DNA from 2 places in the Actinocorallia sp. A-T 12471 genome. Region 1 is predicted to be linked to the other one. Evidence: riboswitches for the same ligand, from Rfam matches in the RefSeq annotation. Region 1 holds a riboswitch; the other holds the start of a gene.
The links. Region 1 has a riboswitch for cobalamin ahead of metE (5-methyltetrahydropteroyltriglutamate--homocysteine S-methyltransferase). Riboswitches for the same ligand answer to the same signal wherever they lie in the genome.
Positions count from the first base shown of each region.

Region 2: it holds a riboswitch for cobalamin, as region 1 does, so the genes downstream of both, R9X44_RS04545 (CbtB domain-containing protein) here and metE (5-methyltetrahydropteroyltriglutamate--homocysteine S-methyltransferase) in region 1, are expected to answer to the same signal.

Region 1 is NZ_JAWZTE010000007.1:122,926-130,272, reverse strand. It holds gene metE (5-methyltetrahydropteroyltriglutamate--homocysteine S-methyltransferase) at 246-2,489, opposite strand; cobalamin riboswitch at 2,606-2,818, opposite strand; gene R9X44_RS20820 (SGNH/GDSL hydrolase family protein) at 3,044-3,946, shown strand; gene R9X44_RS20815 (DNA alkylation repair protein) at 4,015-5,133, shown strand; gene R9X44_RS20810 (metal-dependent hydrolase) at 5,767-6,636, opposite strand; gene R9X44_RS20805 (NAD(P)-dependent oxidoreductase) at 6,795-7,347, opposite strand, start outside.
Region 2 is NZ_JAWZTE010000001.1:961,972-969,318, forward strand. It holds gene R9X44_RS04535 (hypothetical protein) at 1-1,812, shown strand, start outside; gene R9X44_RS04540 (CbtA family protein) at 1,862-2,617, opposite strand; gene R9X44_RS04545 (CbtB domain-containing protein) at 2,617-2,811, opposite strand; cobalamin riboswitch at 2,841-2,974, opposite strand; gene R9X44_RS04550 (3-isopropylmalate dehydrogenase) at 3,127-4,176, shown strand; gene R9X44_RS04555 (branched-chain amino acid aminotransferase) at 4,381-5,472, shown strand; gene cimA (citramalate synthase) at 5,714-7,288, shown strand; gene R9X44_RS04565 (GNAT family N-acetyltransferase) at 7,308-7,347, shown strand, end outside.

The DNA.
Region 1 (7,347 bases):
GTCGAGCGTTTCGCGTTCTTCACCCGCAGTCCCGCAGGGACCGTCGGCGTCTGAGGGCCCGGGTCCTTCAGCCCGCAGGGGCCGTCGGTGTCAGAGGCCGCGCGTCCTTCACCCGCCGGGACCGTCGGCGTCAGAGGGCCCCGGGTCCTTCACCCCGCAGGGCCCGTCGGCGTGAGGGCGCGCGTGCCTTCACCCCGCAGTCCCGAAGGGACTGCGGGGTGGGTTTGGGGTAGTTGGGGTGGGTGTCAGTTGAGGGTGGCGCGGACGCGGCGGGCGGCGGTGACGAGGTTGCGCAGCGCCGCCTCGGTCTCGGGGTAGGCGCGGGTCTTCAGGCCGCAGTCCGGGTTGACCCACAGCCGGGCCGGGTCGACCGCCTGGAGCGCACGCCGGAGGTTCAGCTCGATCTCCTCGACCGACGGGACGCGCGGCGAGTGGATGTCGTAGACGCCGGGCCCGATCCCGTTCCGGTAGCCCGCCGCGCGCAGGTCGCCGACCAGCTCCATCCGGGAGCGGGCCGCCTCCACGCTGGTGACGTCGGCGTCGAGGTCGGCGATCGCGCCGATGATCTCGCCGAACTCCGCGTAGCACATGTGCGTGTGGATCTGCGTCGCGTCGGCCGCGCCCGACGTCGCGAGCCGGAACGCGCCGACCGCCCACTCGAGGTAGGCGGCGTGGTCGCGGGCGCGCAGCGGCAGCAGCTCGCGCAGCGCGGGCTCGTCCACCTGGACGACGCCGATACCGGCCGCCTCGAGGTCGCCGACCTCGTCGCGCAGCGCGAGCGCGACCTGCCGCGCGGTCTCGGCGAGCGGCTGGTCGTCCCGGACGAACGACCACGCCAGCATCGTCACCGGACCCGTCAGCATGCCCTTTATCGGGCGGTTCGTCAGCGACTGGGCGTATTCGGCCCACTCGACGGTCATGGGCTCGGGCCTCGACACGTCGCCGTGCAGGATCGGCGGGCGGACACAGCGCGTCCCGTACGACTGCACCCAGCCGTGGTCGGTCGCGGCGTACCCGTCGAGCCGCTCGGCGAAGTACTGGACCATGTCGTTGCGCTCGGGCTCGCCGTGGACGAGCACGTCGAGGCCGATCTCCTCCTGGAGGGCCACGACGGACGCTACCTCGTCGCGCATCGCCTGCTGGTAGGCGGCGTCGTCTATCCGTCCCGCCTTGTGCGCGGCGCGGGCCTTGCGGATCGCGTCGGTCTGCGGGAACGAGCCGATCGTCGTCGTCGCGAGCACCGGCAGGCCGAGCCTGGCGCGCTGGGCGGCGAACCGGGCGGCGCGGTCGCCGCGACGGGCGTCGCCGAGCGCGTCGAGACGGGCGCGGACCTCGTGGTTCGTCCCGGCCGCGTACGCCTCGAGCGAGACCGGGCGCGGGTCCTCGGCGGTGAGCATCGTGCGCAGCGCGACGACCTCGGCGACCTTCTGCCTGGCGAACGCCAGGCGGTCGCGGACGGCCTCGGGGAGGCCGGTCTCGGCGTCGAGGTCGACCGGGACGTGCAGCAGCGAGCACGACGTGCTCAGCTCCACGTGCCCCGCGAGGCCCAGCAGCACCGCGTAGGCGGCCTTGGCCTTGCGGGCGTCGGCGCGCCACACGTTGCGGCCGTCCACCACGCCCGCGACGATCGTGCGGCCGAGCAGCCCGCCGACCGACGCGACGACGTCGACGTTGCCGGGACCCGCGACGAGATCGAGCCCGAACGCCTCGACGCCGGTGGCGGCAAGGGCCTTCAGCGCCGCCGCGTCGATCGTGCCGAAGTACGTCGCGAGCAGGACACGCGGACGGCTCGGCTGCGAAGACAGCCGGTTGTAAGCGCGCTCTACCGCCGCGATGTCCTCGGCCGACAGATCGCCGACGAGGGCGGGCTCGTCCAGCTGCACCCACTGCGCGCCCGCACCCGCGAGCCGCTCAAGCAACTCGGCGTACACCTCGACGAGGCCGTCGAGCAGATCGAGCGGGCGGAAGCCGTCGGGGGAGCCTGGCGCGGCCTTGGCGAGCAGCAGGTAGGTGACGGGTCCGACGAGCGCAGGCCGGGTCTCGATACCGAGCGCCTTCGCCTCAAGGTACTCCGCGACGGGCTTGGCGGCCGCGCCCTCGGCAAGCCGGAACCTTGTGCCGGGGCCGATCTCAGGCACGATGTAGTGGTAGTTCGTGTCGAACCACTTCGTCATCTCCAGCGCCGGGACGTCCTGGACGCCGCGCGCCATCGCGAAGTACCGCTCGAGGCCGTCGAGGTCCCGGTACCTGTCGGGCACCGCGTCGACCATGACCGTCGTGTCAAGGACCTGGTCGTAGAAGGAGAAGGTGTTCGACGGGATCGTGTCGAGCCCCGCGTCGCGCAGCTCCGCCCACACGCCTGCGCGCAGGCCGCGCGCGGTGTGCTGGAGGGCGGCGGCGTCGATGCGGCCCGCCCAGTGGTCCTCGGTCGCGAACTTCAGCTCGCGTCCCGCCCCGATTCTGGGGTATCCGAGGATCGTCGTTCTCATGGCAGCTTCCCTCGCTGAGCCATAGCGCGGCTTTCGGGGAAGGCGAACGGAGCCCGTCGGAGGTGCGCGGGCGTCGTCCCCTGGCCCTCCCACGAGGCCGCGGACCACCGCGCGCCGGTCGGCGCGCGGGCGGAGGCAGGTCTTCGGACTCGTGGGCACCGCGTCTTCCGACGCGACCTACCGGCCGTCGCTTCCCAGGCCATGCGGCCCAGTGCTCTGTGACGGCTTCCGTTCCCACTCACCGCTGCGGGGCAGCCCCGGAATCACACCGGGTTCCCTCTTACGACACCCGACCGGCCGCCGGGTGAACCATCCGCGCCGCAACCTTATCCCGCCCCGGCGCTCATCCCTCACTCCGCATCCTCCACCAACCCACCCAAAACCCCCGGCCGTAGTTCACGGGCGAGCCGGTGCGTGAAATTTTTCCGGTGAATTTTTCGGGCGGAACGGGACTTTGTGGGATTTGGTGGAGAATGGTCTTTGGTAGTCTCTGGAATTGCTCGGCTGATTGTTCGGTGCGTGGTGAGGGTTTTCGCCCGTTTCGGGGGTAATTCATGGATGGTTCTGGATGGGTAAGGTCGCAAATGTTGTGGACTTGGGGTGCGGTGGTCGCTGTGGCGATGGTGTTCTGCGGGCTGTTCGCGGTTCCAGCGCAGGCCGCTCGGCAGGTGCGTTACGTGGCGCTCGGCGATTCCTTCGCTGCGGGCCCGGGGATTTCCCGCGAGCTCGACGCGAAGTGCGAGCGGTCGAGTCGCAATTACGCCCGCGTTCTCGCGCGGCGGATCGGAAATGTCGCACTCAAGGATGTGACGTGCAAGGGGGCGACGACCGACGCCGTGGCCCATCGGCAGAAAGCGGGGGTCGCGGCGCAGATCGACGCCGTCACCGCCGACACCGACCTTGTGACGCTCACGTTCGGCGGCAACGACATCGGATTCGGGGGGATCGTCCGCACCTGCGCGTTCGCCTCGTTCCTGCGCGGGTGCAAGCGGATCTTCACCACGGGCGGGGCCGACAGGATCGACGCGAAGATCGCCGCGACCGGGCCGAAGATCGACAAGGTGATCCAGCGGGTGCGCGCCAAAGCGCCACGCGCGGTGATCGTCGTCGTCGGGTACCCGAGGCTGCTGCCCGACACCGCGCGCTGCGGCCGGGCCGTCGCCGTCAAGCCAGAGGACATCCCCTACCTCGCCGCGAAGCAGCGGAGCCTGAACACGATGCTGGCCCGTCGTGCGGCGGCCGCCGGGGCGCTCGGCGTCGACCCATGGCTCGCCAGCACCGGCCACGACGCGTGCCGCTCGGCGGCCACTCGGTGGACGGAGCCGCTGCGCGAGCCGTCCGGCGCGGTGGCGATGCACCCGAACGCCAAGGGCATGGCCGCCGTCGCCACCCTGATCGAGGCGGCTCTGGCCCGCTTACCGCGGCCGCCCCCGGAAAATGTCAGAGGCGGCCCGTAGCGTGTGGGGCGCCCGGGACGGACCGGGCACGGGCGGTCACGGGGGCCGTGTGGGGAGAGTGAGGGACCATGCCTCTCGCGGATGAGCTGCTGGGTAGCCGGGAGGTCGCGGAGCTTGCCGCGGTGCTCGACAGGACGGGGCGGCGCGCCGCAGCCGAGGCGGTGCGCGGCGTCGCGCCGGGTATCGGCGCGCTGGCGCTGCGGGAACGCAGTGACGCGCTCACCCTCGCGCTGCTCGCCTCCCTGCCCGCAGGGCACGCGGGTATGCGCGAGAGCGCACGCGCCGCGCTGCGGGATCCGGCGTTCACCGGCTGGATGGTCTGGCCGGTCACCGAGGCTGTTGTTACGCGCGCGCTTGAGGAGGAGACCCCTGCGGCGTTCGACGAGGCGCTGACGCTGCTCATGGAGCTCACGCCTGTCTTCACCGGCGAGTTCGCGATCCGGCGGCTGCTGCGCGCCGACCTCGACCGCGCCCTGGCGATCGTCACCGGGTGGACGGACCATCCGGACGAGCACGTGCGGCGGCTCGCGTCGGAGGGGACGAGGCCACGGCTGCCCTGGGCCGTCCGGGTGCCGGAGATCCTGGCGCGTCCGCTGGCGACACGGGCCCTTCTCGACGCGCTCCACCATGACCCGTCGGAGTATGTGCGCAGGTCGGTCGCCAACCACGTCAACGACATCAGCCACGCCGACCCTGCGCTCGCCGTCGAGATCGCGGCGGGGTGGGATGCACTGTCGCCGTCGGGGGAGCACACGGCGCGGACGGTCAGGCACGCCCTGCGCACCGCGGTGAAGCGCGGACATCCCGGCGCGCTGACCCTTCTCGGCTTCACGCCCGACGTCCAGGTCACGGTCACCGGCCCGCGCCTGACCTCCCTTGAGGTCCCGGTCGGCTCCCACCTCGACTTCGCCTTCGAGGTCGCCAACACGGGGCAGTCCGCCGCCCGCCTGGTCATCGACTACGTCGTCCACTACCGCAAGGCCACGGGCCGCACCAACCCCAAGGTCTTCAAGCTCACCGCCTGCTCCCTGCCCCCCGGCGAACGCCTGACCTTCACCCGCCGCCACCCCCTCAAACCCCTGTCCACCCGCCCCCTCCACCCCGGCCCCCACTCCCTCACCCTCCAAATCAACGGCACCCCCCACAACCCCACCCCCTTCACCCTCACCCCACCCCCCCACCAGTAACCTTCCATCACCCCGCACCCCGCACCCCGCGCGCCCTGCGCCCACCCTGTGCTCCGCGCCCGCCCCCGTTCGTCCACGTGCGCCGCGTTCGCTCCCGGCCCGCCCCTACAGCCCGCGCCTGCGCCCTGTGGCCTCGTGCCCCCCGCCCCCCGCCTCGCGTCACTCCCGACCCTCGCGCCTCGTGCCTCGCGCCTCGCGCTGTGCGCGCCCTCTGTGCGTTGCGCTCCGCGCCCCGCGCCCACCCTGCGCTCCGCGCCCGCCCCGGTTCGGCCACGTGCCCCGCGTCTTGCACCCGACCGGCCCCGCGACCCCGCGCCTGCGCCCCGTGGCCTTCGCCCCCCGGCTCCCGCCACACCTGACCCCTGCGCCTACCCGGCGCCTCCCGCCTCGCGCCTCGGGCTGTGCGCCCTCTGCGCTGTGGGCACTGTGCGCGCTGTACTCTGCGCTGTTTCTCTAAGCTGTGCGCGTTGCGCGTTGCGCGTTGCGCGTTGCGCGTTGCGCGTTGCGCGCGCTCTGCGCTGTGCGCGCTGTGCGCGTTGGGGTCTGCGCCCTGCGTTGTGCACTCTGCGCGCTGTGCTGTGCGCGCGCTCTGCGCGTTGCGCACTCTGTGCGTTATGGGTGGGGGTGGGTGGGTTAGGGGTGGGTGGGGGTGGTGGGGGGGAAGAGGTGGGTGCGCCAGGTGGTGAGGGTTTGGGTGGTGTTGTGGTTGTCGGGGTGGAAGGTGGGGTGGTGGTAGGCGCGGATGCGGGTGCGGATTTCGGGGGTGAGGAAGGGGGAGTGGCGGAGGGCGCGCAGGGAGCGGAGGAGGCGGCGGGGGTTGTAGGTGGCGGGGTCGGTGAGGAGGGAGAGGAGGGTGAAGAGGATCGTTACGGTGAAGAGGCCGACGGAGGCTTCGATCATGGTGCGGCGGCGCATGCGCTCCGAGCCGCCGACGGCGCGGTAGACGTCGAAGGCGACGGCCTTGTGCTCGGCCTCCTCGAGGGCGTGCCAGAGCAGAATGTCGCGGACCTTGGACTCGCCGAGCAGCGCCTGCGCGCGCGGGTCGGTGAGCAGGCACTCGGCGAGCGTCGCGGTGTAGTGCTCGAGGGCCGCGGTGTGGCCGAGGGCGACGCGCGGCGGCAGGAACCGGGTGCTGAGGGCCATCGTGCGCTTGACGAACGCGTCGACCCAGTGGGTCGGGTAGCCCATCTTGCGCAGCGCCTGGTTGAGCGCGTCGTGCTCGCGTCCGTGCACGACCTCCTGCCCGATGAACACCTTCACCTGACGCTTCAGCTCCGGGTCGGTGATCCGGTCCGAGTAGTGCTGGACTGACCGGATGAAGAAGTCCTCGCCCGGCGGGAACGTCGCCGACAGGACCGCGACCACATGGCTCATGACGAGGTCGCCCTCACCGTCCTCGCCGACGACGTAGTGGCGGCGCAACGAGCCCTCGGGGTGGGTGAAGCGGACGCGGCGCACCTGCATGGTCCGCTTGGGGGTGGGTCGCGCGGTCGGGACGGTCATGGGGGCCTCGTCTCGTAGCCGTGGTCCTCCGGGAGCGCAGGACCTGACGCACTCCCTTGTTGGAGATTCCGTCTAATAATGGGCGGATGAAACAAGCGGCGTCAAGACGTAACGCCCGCCCCCGCCGTCCACGGCAGGGGCGGGCGGACGGGACGGCGTCAGGCGGCGGTGAAGGAGACGGACGTCCCGTGGTGCTTCGGCGATTCGAGTTCGTCAAGGAGCGCGAGGGCGAAGTCGGCGTAGGTGATCAGGCTCTCCGCCGACGAGTGCGGGGCGACGCGGTACCGGCCGGTGGACGCCCCGGTGTGGTCGAAGTCCCCGGCGGGCGCGGCGTAGACCCAGTCGAGGTCCGACTTCTCGAGCTCGGCGAGGCCGGCCGCGTGCCCGAGGAAGAAGGCCCGGTACTCGCTCGGGTATCCGGGCTCGTCCATCAGCGGCACGCCCAACGCCCCGGGCAGCACCGAGGAGAGCCCGACCGCGACGAGCCGTCCGACGCCCGCGCCCGCGAGGCCGTCGGCGAGGGCGCGGGAGGCGGACGTGAAGAACGCGTGCGGGTCGGCGGTGACTTCGGCGGCCGCGTTGACCGCCGCCTCCTGACCCGCCGCCGCGGCCGCCACGCTCGCCGCGTCGGTGACGTCCCCGGCGACGACCCGCGCGCCGTCGAGCTCACCCGCGTATTTGGCCGGGTCCCGCACGACCGCCGTCACCCGG
Region 2 (7,347 bases), on a different contig from region 1:
GACGTCGCGGGGGCGGTCGAGGCGCTGCTGACGCGCGCGGGCGAGGGCACCTTCACCGTCGCCGCCGACGACGTGCACGACCTCGACGCCGACTCGGGCCTGCTGCTCGCCGAACTCGTCGCCACCGGACGCGTCAGGCTCGTCGCCGCGGGCCGTGAGCTGCCCGAGGCGCTGGCCGGGCTCGCGCTCGGCAAGGTCGAGCTCGCCCCGCTGGCCGACCTTGCCGGGCTCGCCGAGGTGGACGAGCCCACCGGCGAGTACCTCGCCGAGGCGACCGGCGGCGACCTGCGGCTGTTGCACGAGCTGCTGCGCGCCGGACGCGCCACCGGCGTCCTGGACGGCGGCCAGTGGAAGGAGGTGCCCGCGCGCTCAGGCGAGGGGCCCGCCTCCCTTGAAGAGGCCATCGCGCGCGCGTCGCTGCTCGCCTCGCTCGGCGCGCCGGAAGAGGCCGAGCTGATGCTCGCCGACGCGCCGCGCCGCCCCGAGGACAAGGCGCGCACCGTGCTCGCCTGCGCCCGCGCGGCCGTCCTCGCCTACGGGCTGGGCCGCGCCGAGGACGCCGACCGGGTCCTGTCCGTCGCGTTGGAGACCGTCGGGATGCCCGCCGCGCGTCAGCGGCTGCTCGCGCAGCGCGCGGCGTTCGCGGTGCACCGGGCGAGCAGCCGCGAGGCGTTCGACCTCGCCGACGACGCCGCCGAGCTCAGCGACGCCGACCCGGCGATCCGCGCGCGGATCGACACCGTCGAGGCGGTCACCGCCGCGCTCACCGGCCAGGCCACGGCCGCGCTCGACAAGGTGCGCGCCGGGCTGCGCCACGCCGACCACTGGCACGAGCACGCCCCCGAGTCCGGGCCGCTGCTCGAGTTCGCGCGGTCCTGGGTGTGGATCAGCGTCGGCGACCTCGACGCCGCCGCCGAGCACGGCGTCCCGTCCGACGATCCCGTCGCGCGCGCCGCGACCCGCGCCCGCGTGGCCCGCGCGCGCGGCCAGGTGCACGCCGCGCTGCGCGAGGGCTGGGACGGCGCGCGGATGCTCGAGCGCGGCAGGTCGCTGTTCGCCGGTCCTTGCCTGGGCGAGCTCGCGCACTCCGCCGCGCTCGCGGGCGACCTCGCGACGGCACGGCACGCGCTCGCCGAGGCCGACCGCCGCGCCCTGCCGACGCTGCGCGCGCTGTGGTTCCCCGTCGCGCTCGCCCGCCCCTGGCTGCTCGTCGCCCAGGGCGCGACCGGCGCGGCAGTCCACGGCCTGCTCGACGCAGCGGCCGCCGCCGAGGCCCTTGAGCTGCGGCCCTATGCGCTGACGGCCCTGCACGACGTCGTCAGGCTCGGCGCGGCCGGCGTCGTCGCCGACCGGCTCGCCCACCTCGCCGAGGACGCCGAGGGCGACCTCGCCGCGCTGTGCGCGCGGCACGCCGAGGCGTCGGCGGCGGGCGACTGGTCGGGCCTGATCGGCGTGTCGTTCGAGTTCGAGGAGCTCGGCATGGCGCTGCACGCGGCCGAGGCCGCCGCGCAGGCCGCCGAGGTGCACTGGGACAAGCAGCAGGCCGCCGCGGCCGGGACCAGGGCCTGGGTGCTCGCCCAGCGCTCGGACCAGGTCCGCACGCCCGCGCTGCGCACCGCCGCCGTGCCCGACCTCAGCCGCATCCAGTACGAGATGGCCGAACTCGTCGCGGCGGGCCGCACCGAGCCGGAGATCGCCGAGCAGATGGCGATGCCGGCCAAGGCCGTCGCCGAGCAGATCGCCGAGATCTGCGCGCGCCTTGGCGTCTCGGGGCCCGAGCGGCTCGCGGTGCTGCTGTCACCGCCGGTCTGAACGCACGAAGCGCCGGGCGGCTGCGTGCCGCCCGGCGCTCGCGTGCGGACTAGGCGTCCGCGTGCGCCGGCTGCGCGACGGCGACGGGAGCCGCCGCGCGCAGTCCGAGCAGGCCGAACACCACGCCGAGCGACGTCCAGAGGATGACGGCTGAGGCGGCCGCCAGAATCCGGAAGTCCCACAGCAGCTCCGGCGGCACCGGAAGCTCGTCGGGGTTGGCCGGGAGCAGGAACAGCACGGCGAGCCCGACGACGCCGACCGCGCCGGTCGCGAGCTGCCGGAGATGGTCGGGCTTCACCCGCAGCGCCGCGTTCACCCGCCACGCGACGAACATCGCCGCGAGGCCGATGACGATGGCGGCGGCCCACGTGACGGTCCGCTGCTCCAGCGTGCCCTCGTCGCCGACGCCCGGAGGATTGGCCGGGTAGCGGACGAACGGGAGCAGCCAGAAGCCCGCGAACGCGGCTCCGGCGAGCGTCAGGGAACGCTGCCAGGGCCGCTCATCGGACGTGCGGCGGAAGACCGCCCAGTAGACGGCGGCGAACAGGATGCCCAGGGCGATGCCCGCCCCGACCGACGACAGGACGAGTCCGAAGTGCTGCTCGGTGCGGGTGAACACCTCCTCGGCGTGCTCGTGGACGCCCGACGCGGCGGCCTCGGCCGCCGAACGCTCGCCTTCGAGCTCGACGGCGCGGTCCATGACGGGTTCGGCGACGAAGAAGCCGAAACCGCCCGAGATGAGGCCCGCGAGGGCACCGGCGATGACGCCCCGGCCGATCAGGCGGGGCAGGAGTTCGGCGGCCATCAGTGGCAGGGCGCGCCGAAGAGGTGCCTACCGTCGTGCGCGAGCTCGTGCAGGACGGTCTGCGGTGCGAAGAAAAGGGCGTAGAGGGTGGCGAACGCCAGCACGACGGCGATGGCCAGGAACACGAAGTTGCGGACGTCGCTGACGGACGCGGGCTGCGCGCCCGCTCCCGCCGTCGTCTCGGGGGTGCTCATAGGGGTCTCCTTTCGGGGTGCCTCGCCCCGAACCAGGGAGGACGACGGGTCAGTGTCCTGACTCTCCGGCCGTGGCCGGATCACAGTGGCGGGACCGTCCCGGACTCTCACCGGGTTCCTGCACACCGTCGCCTCTGTATGTATTTGTCCTTTGGAGGGTCCTCTGCCGCGCGGCGGTTCGTCAAGCAGGCGGGGGAGCGTTCCAGGCCACTTCCCAGGCCACTCCCCAGGTCATTGCGTCGGCGCGATGCCGGACATGTTCTGAAATGTGAGACGGATGACCGATGACTGAGACGGATGCACTAGAATGCCGCCATGGCAACCCGCAACATCCGACTCGCAGTCGTCGCCGGTGACGGCATCGGTCCCGAGGTCGTCGCCGAGGGCCTGAAGGTCCTCGACGTGATCGCCGGTCAGTATGACCTGGCGATCGAGCAGACCGCCTACGACCTGGGCGCGGCCCGGTGGCACAGGACCGGCGAGGTCCTCCCGGACTCGGTCCTCGAGGAGATCCGCGGGCAGGACGCCATCCTCCTCGGCGCGGTCGGCGACCCGACGGTCCCGTCGGGCACCCTGGAGCGCGGGCTGCTGCTGAAGCTGCGCTTCGCCCTCGACCACTACGTGAACCTGCGCCCGGTCAAGCTGTTCCCCGGTGTGCAGACCCCGCTGGCGGACGTCGCCCCCGAGGACATCGACATGATCGTCGTCCGCGAGGGCACCGAGGGGCCGTACACCGGCGTCGGCGGCGTGCTGCGCAAGGGCACCCCGCACGAGATCGCCACCCAGGAGAGCGTCAACACCGCCTTCGGCGTCGAGCGCGTCGTGCGGTACGCCTTCCAGATCGCCGCGGGCCGGCCGCGCAAGAAGCTCACGCTGGTCCACAAGGACAACGTGCTGACCTTCGCGGGCGAGCTGTACCAGCGGATCCTCAAGCAGGTCGGCGCGGAGTTCCCCGAGGTCACCACCGACTACATGCACGTCGACGCGGCGACCATGTTCTTCGTGAACAACCCGTCGCGGTTCGACGTGATCGTCACCGACAACCTGTTCGGCGACATCATCACCGACATCGGCGCGGCCATCGCGGGCGGCATCGGCCTCGCGGCGTCCGGCAACGTCAACCCCGACAGGACCGCGCCGTCGATGTTCGAGCCGGTCCACGGCAGCGCCCCCGACATCGCGGGCCAGGGCAAGGCCGACCCCACGGCCACCATCCTGTCCGTCGCGATGCTCCTCGAGCACCTCGGCCTGCCCGAGGCCGCGCGCAAGATCGAGAAGGCCGTCGGCGACGACCTGACCGAGCGGACCGGCGCGCGCAGCACCCAGCAGGTCGGCGACGCGATCGCCAAGCGAGTAGCCGGGTAGGCGGCAGCCACCTGGTTCCTCGAAGGATCTTCCCCCAAGGGGCCTCAAGGACGGGCGTGCCGCCGACGCGGCGCGCCCGTTCTCGGCTTTCCCGGGTGTGTGCGCCGCGTCCCCCGAGGCCCGCTCGCGTGAACGTGAGACAGAGCACACAATGGAGTGCACCGGAGGTCGTTCCCCGGTGACCCGGAAGAGGTTTGGACAGACATGATCGAGTTCACCGTCAAGCTCGCCGAGCAGCGCAGGTCCCCCGAGGAGCGGGAGGCGGTGCTTGCCGAGCCCGGGTTCGGGCAGGTGTTCACCGAACACATGATCACCATCGAGTGGGACACCGAACGCGGCTGGCACGACGCCCAGCTCCGGCCGTACGGTCCGCTCTCCCTGGACCCGGCCACCAAGGTTTTCCACTACGCCCAGGAGCTGTTCGAGGGCCTCAAGGCGTACCGCCAGCCCGACGGCTCCATCGTCAGCTTCCGGCCCGAGGCCAACGCGGCGCGCTTCAACGTCTCGTGCCGCCGCATGGCCATGCCGGAGCTGCCGGAGGAGACCTTCGTCGAGGCGCTGCGGCTGCTGGTCGACGCCGACCGCGACTGGGTGCCGACCCGTGAGGGCCACAGCCTGTACCTGCGGCCGTTCATCATCGCGACCGAGACGGGCATGGGCGTCAACTACCCGTCGAGCAAGTACCTGTTCTGTGTGATCGCCTCGCCGTCGGCCGCGTACTTCTCCGGCGCGATCAAGCCGGTGTCGGTGTGGCTGTCGACCGAGTACACCAGGGCCGCGCCCGGCGGCACGGGCTTCGCCAAGTGCGGCGGCAACTACGCCGCGGCGTTCGTCGCGCAGCAGGAGGCCGTCGCGCAGGGCTGCGACCAGGTCGTCTGGCTGGACGCCGCCGAGCACCGCTGGGTGGAGGAGATGGGCGGCATGAACCTCTTCTTCGTTTACGGCTCAGGCGCGGACGCCCGGGTGATCACGCCGCCGGCCACCGGCACGATCCTTCCCGGGATCACCAGGGACTCTCTTCTTCGCCTCGCGCCCGACCTCGGGATCAAGGTGTCGGAGGAGCCGATCAGCGTCGAGCAGTGGCGCGACGACGTCGCCTCCGGCGCGCTCACCGAGGTCTTCGCCTGCGGCACCGCCGCCGTCATCACCCCCGTCGGCCGCGTCAAGGGCGCGGACGGCGAGTTCACCATCTCCACCGAGGGCGGCCCCGTCACCCTCCGCCTCCGCGAAGAACTCGTCGGCATCCAGTACGGCAACCGCCCCGACCCCTACAAGTGGATCAGCCGGCTCGCCTGAGCTGACCACCAGAGGGCCGGACGCCGCGCGCGTCCGGCCCTTGTGATGTGTGTCTCGTAATGTGAGATCCGTGTGACGGGCTCGTAACACGTGTGGCAGACTGCGTAGCGTTATGCGCTCCGGCCTGATCATTATCGGACGGCGCGTCGGCTAAAAGGACATCGCCGGCGCGCAGACCTCTCACGTCCCGTGGGGGGTCTTTTTGTTTCGCCGGACCTTGCGATCTGAGGGGCACCCACCGATGAGCGACGGCTTCCACGTCTACGACACCACCCTGCGGGACGGATCCCAGCAGGAGGGACTGAACCTGAGTGTGCAGGACAAGCTGGTGATCGCCCGGCACCTCGACGCGCTCGGCGTGGGCTTCATCGAGGGCGGCTGGCCCGGCGCGAACCCGAAGGACACCGAGTTCTTCCGGCTCGCCCGCACCGAACTCGACCTGAAGCACGCCAAGCTCGCCGCGTTCGGCGCGACCCGCCGCGCCGGACTGAAGGCCGCCGACGACCCGCAGGTCGCCGCGCTGCGCGACTCGCGCGCCCCGGTCGTCACGCTGGTGGCCAAGGCGCACGACAGGCACGTCGAACTCGCGCTGCGCACGACCCTCGCGGAGAACCTTGCGATGATCCGCGACACCGTCGCGCACCTGCGGGCCGAGGGCCAGCGGGTCTTCGTGGACGCCGAGCACTTCTTCGACGGCTACAAGGCCAACCGCGCGTACGCCCTCGAGGCCGTCCTCGCCGCCGCCGAGGCCGGGGCCGACGTCGTCGCGCTGTGCGACACCAACGGCGGCATGCTCCCCGACGAGCTCGCCGACGTGGTCCACGACGTCGTGTCGTCCGGCGCGCGCGTCGGCATCCACTGCCACGACGACTCCGGCTGCGCCGTCGCCAACTCCCTGGCCGCCGTCCGGGCGGGCGCGACCCACGTCCAGGGCTGCGCGAACGGGTACGGGGAGCGGTCGGGCAACGCCAACCTCTTCACCGTCGTCGGCAACCTCCAGCTGAAGCGCGGGATGGACCTCGTCAGCGCCGACCAGCTCGCCGACATGACCCGGATCGCGCACGCCGTCTCGGAAGTCACCAATATGACCCTCGGGTCGCAGGCCCCGTATGTCGGGTACTCGGCTTTCGCGCACAAGGCCGGGCTGCACGCCTCGGCCGTCAAGGTCGACCCCGACCTGTACCAGCACATCGACCCGGCGAAGGTCGGCAACGACATGCGGATGCTGGTGTCCTCGATGTCGGGGCGGGCTTCGGTCGAGCTGAAGGGCAAGGAGCTGGGCTACGACCTTTCGGGGGAGAAGGCCGCGGAGGTCGTCACGCGGGTGAAGGACCTCGAGTCGCGCGGGTACACCTTCGAGGCCGCGGACGCGTCGTTCGAGCTGCTGCTGCGCGAGGAGCTCGCCGGGGCGAAGACGTCGTACTTCAAGGTCGAGTCGTGGCGCGTGATCGTGGAGCAGCGGCCGGACGGGGTGCAGGTCAGCGAGGCGACCGTCAAGGTGCACGCCAAGGGCGAGCGGATCGTGTCGACCGGCGAGGGCAACGGGCCCGTCAACGCGCTCGACACGGCCCTGCGGGTCGCGCTCGAGCGGCTGTACCCGGAGCTTGCGACGCTCGAGCTCGTCGACTTCCGGGTGCGGATCCTCGAGGGGTCGCACGGCACCGACGCCGTCACCCGGGTCCTCATCGACTCCTCCGACGGCAAGGCCGAGTGGGGGACCGTCGGCGTCGGGGAGAACATCATCGCGGCGTCGTGGGAGGCGCTGGAGGAGGCCGTGACCTACTGCCTGCTCCGCGCGGGTTACGACGCGTCCTGAATTTGGTAGAAACCCGATCATGCCTAAGGTAGCGGACAACCCGCAGCGACAGAGGTACG